DNA from 3 places in the Delftia sp. JD2 genome. Region 1 is predicted to be linked to each of the others. Evidence: predicted binding sites of a transcription regulator. Region 1 holds the regulator's gene; each other region holds the start of a gene.
What was found. Region 1 encodes LexA, which represses DNA repair genes until DNA is damaged. Its sites were predicted from a motif close to ACTGTATNNNNATACAGT; they were not measured.
Positions count from the first base shown of each region.

Region 2: the regulator LexA is predicted to act here: its motif matches at 893-910, upstream of imuA (translesion DNA synthesis-associated protein ImuA).
Region 3: the regulator LexA is predicted to act here: its motif matches at 1,070-1,087, upstream of ACM14_RS24985 (VRR-NUC domain-containing protein).

Region 1 is NZ_LFJT01000072.1:23,336-25,600, reverse strand. It holds gene ACM14_RS26440 (hypothetical protein) at 58-480, opposite strand; gene lexA (transcriptional repressor LexA) at 643-1,317, opposite strand; gene ACM14_RS26430 (asparaginase) at 1,416-2,265, shown strand, end outside.
Region 2 is NZ_LFJT01000011.1:76,605-78,869, reverse strand. It holds gene ACM14_RS08550 (DUF3606 domain-containing protein) at 375-563, opposite strand; gene imuA (translesion DNA synthesis-associated protein ImuA) at 920-1,720, shown strand; gene ACM14_RS08545 (DNA polymerase Y family protein) at 1,668-2,265, shown strand, end outside.
Region 3 is NZ_LFJT01000063.1:18,466-20,730, reverse strand. It holds gene ACM14_RS24995 (CocE/NonD family hydrolase) at 1-118, shown strand, start outside; gene ACM14_RS24990 (SDR family NAD(P)-dependent oxidoreductase) at 201-1,013, shown strand; gene ACM14_RS24985 (VRR-NUC domain-containing protein) at 1,123-2,265, shown strand, end outside.

The DNA of each region.
Region 1 (2,265 bases):
GTCCGCGCCAACCAGGTTTGTGTCGTGCAAGGTGTGTCGCACACCTTGCATCGGGCCTCAGTTGGCTGCTGGTCCGCCATGCGCTTCCATGCGCTCCAGCGCGGCGCAGACATCGGCCATGCGCCCGGAGATGAACAGGCATTCCGGCTGCTCCTGCGGCGACCGCTGGATGATGCGCAGGCCTGAAGGCTGCTCAGGCGCGGATTGCTGGGCGGGCTGCGCCGGCAGCAAGGGCAGGATCAGCTGGGCATCTCCATGGTCTGCAGCGCGTGCGGCCTTGCCGCGGCGCTGCTGGCTGCGCCGGCGTGCCTTGCTGAAAGAGATCACGTTGGCGGGCTCGGGTGCTGCGGCAGGTAATGGCTGGCACGCAGGGGCTTGTGCAAGAGGCATGGCCGACTCCATGGCGGTCGCAGTCAGGCGGATGCCATGTGCCAGGCGCAGGAAGGAAAAAGAAGACAGTGTTGGCAGAGCGAATCCCATGTGACGACTCCTGTTGGCGTGTTTCAAAGAGGCATGGACACAGGCAGGATTGCGGTTTGCGGGCAAAGCTCCGCCCAGGGCGAAGCTCCAAGGCTTCGCGCCTACCACCTGGGCGGTGCGTGAAATGGGGTGAGGCGGCCTGAGAAGGGCCGCCAGTCCGGCTTACATGGACATGCTGTTGCGGATCAGTCCCACGGCCAGGCCTTCAATGGCAAAGGCCTCTTCGGGGGCGACGCGGATCACCGGGTAATCGGGGTTCTCCGGCAGAAGTTCCACGCCCTGCGTGGTGCGGCGCAGGCGCTTGACGGTGACTTCGTCACCCAGGCGCGCCACGACGATCTGGCCGTTGCGGGCTTCGTGTGCGGACTGCACGGCCAGCAGGTCGCCGTCCATGATGCCCGCGTCGCGCATGGACATGCCGCGCACGCGCAGCAGATAGTCGGGGCGCGTCTGGAACAGGCTGGGCTCGACGGAATAGGTTTGGTCGATGTGTTCCTGCGCGAGAATGGGCGAGCCCGCCGCAACGCGGCCCACCAGGGGCAACATCAGCGGTGCCAGGGCCGACAGCGGCAGTCCGAAGCTGGTGCCGCGCGCGGCATTAATGTTGCGCACGGTGTCGGTACGCAGGCGAATGCCGCGCGAGGTGCCGCTGACCAGTTCGATCACACCTTTGCGGGCCAGGGCCTGCAGGTGTTCCTCGGCAGCGTTGGCGGACTTGAAGCCCAGCGTGTTGGCGATTTCCGCGCGGGTGGGAGGCGCGCCCGTGCGGGAGATGGCGGCCTGGATCAGGTCCAGGATCTGTTGCTGGCGGGCGGTGAGCTTGGGATGGTCGAGCATGGCGTGCGTCCGGTCCTTGAGGGCAGATGGCAGGCTGGGAGGCCATCTGATGATTTATACAGTATCTGTATTTTTAACCAGTTTTCCAAGAGGTGCAAGTGGGGCAGTCAAAGTTGGTGATTCTGGGCACGGGCGGGACCATCGCCGGCCGGGCGGATTCGCAGTCGCAGGGCGTGGGGTACAAGGCCGGGCAGATCACGGTGCAGTCGCTGCTGGAGGCCGTGCCGGACCTGGAGCAGCAGGCGCTGGGACCCGTGCAGACGCAGCAGATCGCGCAGGTGGACAGCAAGGATATGGACTGGCCCGTGTGGCGCGCGTTGCTGCGCGCCTGCATGCAGGCACTGGAGGATGCGGACACACGTGCCGTGGTGATCACGCATGGAACGGACACGCTGGAAGAGACGGCCTGGCTGCTGCATAGCCTGCTGCCGGCCACCAAACCCATTGTGTTGACCTGCGCCATGCGCCCGGCCACTGCCCTGTTGGCCGACGGGCCGCAGAATCTGCGCGATGCCGTGACCGTGGCTGCCAGCGGCGGGCGCAGCGGCGTATGGGTGGTGGCGGGCGGCGAGGTGCATGCGGCAGCCCAGGTGCAGAAGGTCCATCCCTACCGGCTGCAGGCAATGCGCTCCGTGGAAGGCGGGCCGCAGGCGTTGGTGGAGGAAGGGCGTGTGCGCTGGCTGGTGCCCGATGCGCCGTCCTCCCCCGCCGCGCCGTCCACGGGGGCCATGGTGCCTGCGACCATGTCATCTGATCTGCTGGCGCTGGATGAGCTGCCCTGGGTCGAGGTGGTGTTCAGCGGCGCCTTGGCGCGTGCCAGCGGCGTGGATGCGCTGGTGGCCGCAGGCGTGCGTGGCATCGTCGTGGCTGGCACGGGCAATGCGACGGTTCACGAAGGCATGGAAGCGGCCTTGCAGCGTGCCCGCGACAGGGGTGTCTGGATCTGGC
Region 2 (2,265 bases), on a different contig from region 1:
CCATCACAGCAAGTGGCTATACGACAGAGCTCATCCGTGATGAAAGGAGTCACTGCAATGGGAATATGGGCACACTGCAGTGCCCCCATGGCCTGGACCGAGGAAGTCAGACCTTCCCTCTCTGCCCTATTTGACGGTCTGCGTCAGCGCCTGGGCTGCCTGAGTGCTCTTTCCCGGCATCGGGCGCCACCTCTTCCAATCGCTTGATATGACCACTGCTGCCCAGCGGGTCATCGGCTTGGTTGGGTGGAAGTTCAGCCCCTGGACCTGCATCACGCATATTGCCTCCGTGGCCCAGCTTCTGCTCGATGTCGCTTGCCTCAGCTGCTCGCGACGTCTCGGTGGTAGTCGGCTTCATCGGTGAACTCACTCCATCATTTGTCGGTGGACTGCTTCAGGTGCTGCTCAACCGCCGCTGAACTCGTTCCCACTGCTTTCACCGCCGCCTTCAGCTGCTCCGGGGTCACGTTGAACTTCTTCGACCAGTCGCGCAGTTCGTAGTCTTCGTTCACATCGATGCGCGTGCGGTCTTGACCGCCGGTCTTGGTCTTGTCGTCAGACATATCGCTCTCCTAAGGCACGGGGCCCAATGCCACGCTGGAGTCGATGGTCGGTCTCATGCGTTCAGGGCAAGGCCAGTGTGGTCCCAAAGCGGCTGCCAGCCTGTTCCGACATGTGTGTTCCGAGGGGCAGTGACGTTTCAAAAACAGGGTAGCACTAGCACAGAGCCCCAGTGGTATGCCAGCTCATACAGCTGGTTCTTGGTGCCTGTTTGGCGCGTTATGAGGAGATTTTCTAGGATTAGATGCAGGCTTGACGCTAATAAATTCCTGAGATGTAACGGTGGTGGATGTGACGTCTTCCTTGCAGACAATGGTGCGCGCTTCGTGATACTGTATAAAAAAACAGTTCCCCAGCCATGCCCACCCTACCAAACTACGCTCAAGACGATGCTGCTGGCCGCAATGCTGCTTCCCTGCGTGCGTTGGTCCAGTCTTCCGGCCTCTCCCAGGTGGTCTGGTGCGGCAACGAGCTGGGTTCGCAGATTGTGGAGACGGTGTCTTCCGGGTGGCCCGAGTTGGACAAGGAGCTACCCGGTAGTGGGTGGCCGCGCCGCTCGGTCACCGAAGTGCTGACAGCCCAGCCTTCAGTTGTTGAGTGGCGGTTGCTTGCACCAGGTTTGCGCCCCATCATCGAAGCAGGTGGCCAGGTCGTTGTCATCGGACCGCCGCGCAATCCACACCTCCCTGGCCTGACCCATATGGGTCTGAACGACAGGCAGCTGGTGTGGATTAAGGCTGATGTCCCGTCTGAGCGGCTTTGGACCACCGAGCAGCTCATCAAGTCCAATTCTGCGGGGGCCATCATTGCGTGGTTGCCGAAAGCCCGACCCGACCAGTTGCGTCGACTCCAGGTGTGCTCTCAGGGCTGCGAAGCACCAGTTTTCTTGTGCCGTCCGGAGGCGGCACAGCACGAGTCGTCTGCTGCACCACTACGCGTGCAGGCATCAGCCGGTCTGGACTGGGAACTGAACGTGCAAATCCTGAAGCGCCGGGGCCCGCAGCAGGAACACTCCATGGTGCTTGCATCTGTGCCAGGTGGGCTTGCATCGGTCCTGACCCCAAGACTGCGCCGCCCGAGTTCACTCATCACTCCAGAGGTTCCCCATGTTGTGGGTCGCCCTGCTACTGCCTTCCGGCCCGCACACGTCGCCGCTTGATGACCAACTGCGTGGACTCTCGATGTATGCGCTGCAGTTTTCGCCGCGCACGGCCATTGTTGAGAACGCGGTAGTCGTCGAGCTGGAAGCGAGCGTTCGTTTGTTCCGTGGCAAGCGGGCCCTGCGAGACCGCATCGCTGCAGAGGTTCCCGCGTTGGGGGTTGAGCAGATAGCTTGGTCCTCCACCAGTCTGGCCGCATTGGCATGTGCTCGGGGTGGGCATGAAAACGGCATCAAGGGCGCGTTGACGACCCTTCTGGACCCACTGCCGATGGAGACATTGGCTGCGGTGAAGCCGCACCTGACAACGTTGACGCAATTGGGCTGCCGAACGCTTGGCGATGTCAGGGCATTGCCACGGGGCGGGATAAGCCGGCGTTTCGACAAGCAGCTTCTGACAGCGCTAGACCAGGCGTATGGGTTGCGCCCGGAAGCCCACAACTGGGTTGAAGCGCCGGAGGTTTTCAAAGCCCGTCTTGAACTCATGTCTCGTGTCGATTCCGCTCCGGCGCTTTTGTTCGGGGCCCGCCGACTGATGCTTCAAA
Region 3 (2,265 bases), on a different contig from region 1:
GAACCCCAACACCGGCGCGCCCGAGGGCAGTGCGGGGCCCAGGCAGGTGGCGGTCAACAGCGTGCACCTGGGTGGCTGCCATGCCTCGCGCATCGTGCTGCCGGTGGTGGCGGTCTAGGCGGAGAGCACACGCGTTTGGCTGCCTGGCATGTTTCGCAATTTGGTTGTACCATGCAACCAAATTGCGAAGGAACATCGCCATGGACATGCAGCAGCGTCAGTTGGAACTGGCCGGCCCCCTGCCGGCCCTTGCACCATCGGGGCGGCTGCGGGGGCGTGTCTGCCTGGTGGTGGGCGCCACCAGCGGCATAGGCCGGGCCACCGCCCTGCGCATGGCCGAGGAGGGCGCCGCCGCCGTGGTGGTCACGGGGCGCCGCCGTGAGCTGGGCCTGGAGCTGGAGCAGGAAATCCGGCAGCGGGGGGCGGAAGGCCTTTTCCTGGCCTGCGATGCAACGCGGCAGGAGGACATGGCGGCGGTGGTGGAGCAGGCCGTGGCGCGCTTCGGGCGGCTGGACGCGGCCTTCAACAATGCGGGCTTCCAGGAGCGGCGTGCCGCGCTGGCTGAGCAGGATGATGCGGTCTTCTCGCAGGTCTTCGATACGAATGTGCGTGCGGTCTTCCGCGCCATGCGCCATGAACTGGCGGCCATGCTGGCCACGGGCGGCGGCACCATCGTGAACAACACCAGCGTCAGCGGCATACGCAATCCCAATACGGGCCTGTCGCTGTACGGCGCCTCCAAGGCGGCGGCCCTGTCGCTGACCCGCGCCGCCGCCATGGAGTACGCGCCGCGCGGCATCCGCATCAATGCCGTTGCCCCTGGCCGCGTGGTCACGGACATGATGCTGGGCTCGGGCATTGCCGACATGCATGCCGTGGCGGCGGGCCTGCCGCTGCGGCGCATGGGCCATCCGCAGGAGGTGGCCACGGCCGTCGTCTGGCTGATGTCGGACGAGGCGGCTTTTGTGGTCGGGCACTGCCTGGCGATCGATGGCGGCTTCCTGGCCGGATGAGCCTGCCTGGGGCAAGTCCGTTGCGCGAAGTGAGCACTACCGGGTTTGATATGATGACTGTATAAAGATACAGTTTTCGAGCGGCCTGGCTGCCCGATCTGCCAGGCCCATGCTCCCTCCCCACCGCTTCTACTACCTGCACAACTTCCAGCGCGCGCTGGACTGGATTGACCAGCGTTACGGCGATCTGCTGGACGCGCCCGAGCAGGCATTCCTCACCCGTTTCACGCAGCTGCCCCAGCCCTCGCAGGCGCTGATGGTGCGTTTGCTGATGCGACGCGGGCCGTGGTTTCGGGCCGGCAAGCTGGTGTACGAAGAGATCCCCGGCATTGCCGAGGCAGCCGCGCCCCTGCTGGAGCTGGGCTGGCTGGACGCGGGCCACCCCATGGCGCTGGAGGAGCTGTTTGCGCTGCACACCAAGCCCGAGCTGCTGCAGCTGTTCGCAGGCGCACCCGTTCACTCAGGCCTGCGCAAGGCCGAGCTTTTGCAGGCCCTGCAGCCCCTGCATGAGGCGCCCAGGCCCTATGCGCAGTGGCAGCCCCAGGGCGTCGCAGCCGGGGAAGCCGCCTGGCGCGTGATGGTGGGCGCGCTGTGCGAGCGCTTTCGGCTGATGTTCTTCGGCAACCTCTACCAGGACTGGTCGGAATTCGTGCTGGCCGACCTGGGCGTGTTCCGCTACGAGGCCGTGGCCTTCGATGCGGCGTCGCGGGCCTTCCAGTCGCGTGCCGATGTCGATGGCTACCTGGCCCTGCAGGCCTGCCGCGCGGCGCTGGATGAGGGCGTGGAGATCGATGCGCTGCTGCAGCAGGTGGCCGGCTGCGCCAGCGGCAATGCCTGGCTGGAGCAGCGCCGTGCCAAGGTGCTGCTGCGCATAGGCCAGGCCTGCGAGCGCATGCAGGACTGGGAGCGTGCCGAGCAGGCCTATGCGCAAAGCCGCTACCCCGGCGCCCGCCACCGGCGCATGCGCGTGTACGAGCGCATGGAGCGCTTTGCCGATGCCATGGCGCTGGCCCAGGCCGCCCAGGCCCAGCCCGAGAGCGACGAGGAGCTGCAGCGCGTGGCGCGCATGCTGCCGCGCCTGCGCCGCAGCCTGGGGCAGGGCGCGCGCGGGCGTGCGGCGGCGCTGGCGCCCGTGGTGGCGCAGATGCGCATGGACGTGGAGCTGGAACTGCCGGCGCGGCCCAGCTCCGTCGAGTACGTGCTGCGCGACCACTGGCACAGCGACGCCGCGCCGGTGTTCTATGTGGAGAAC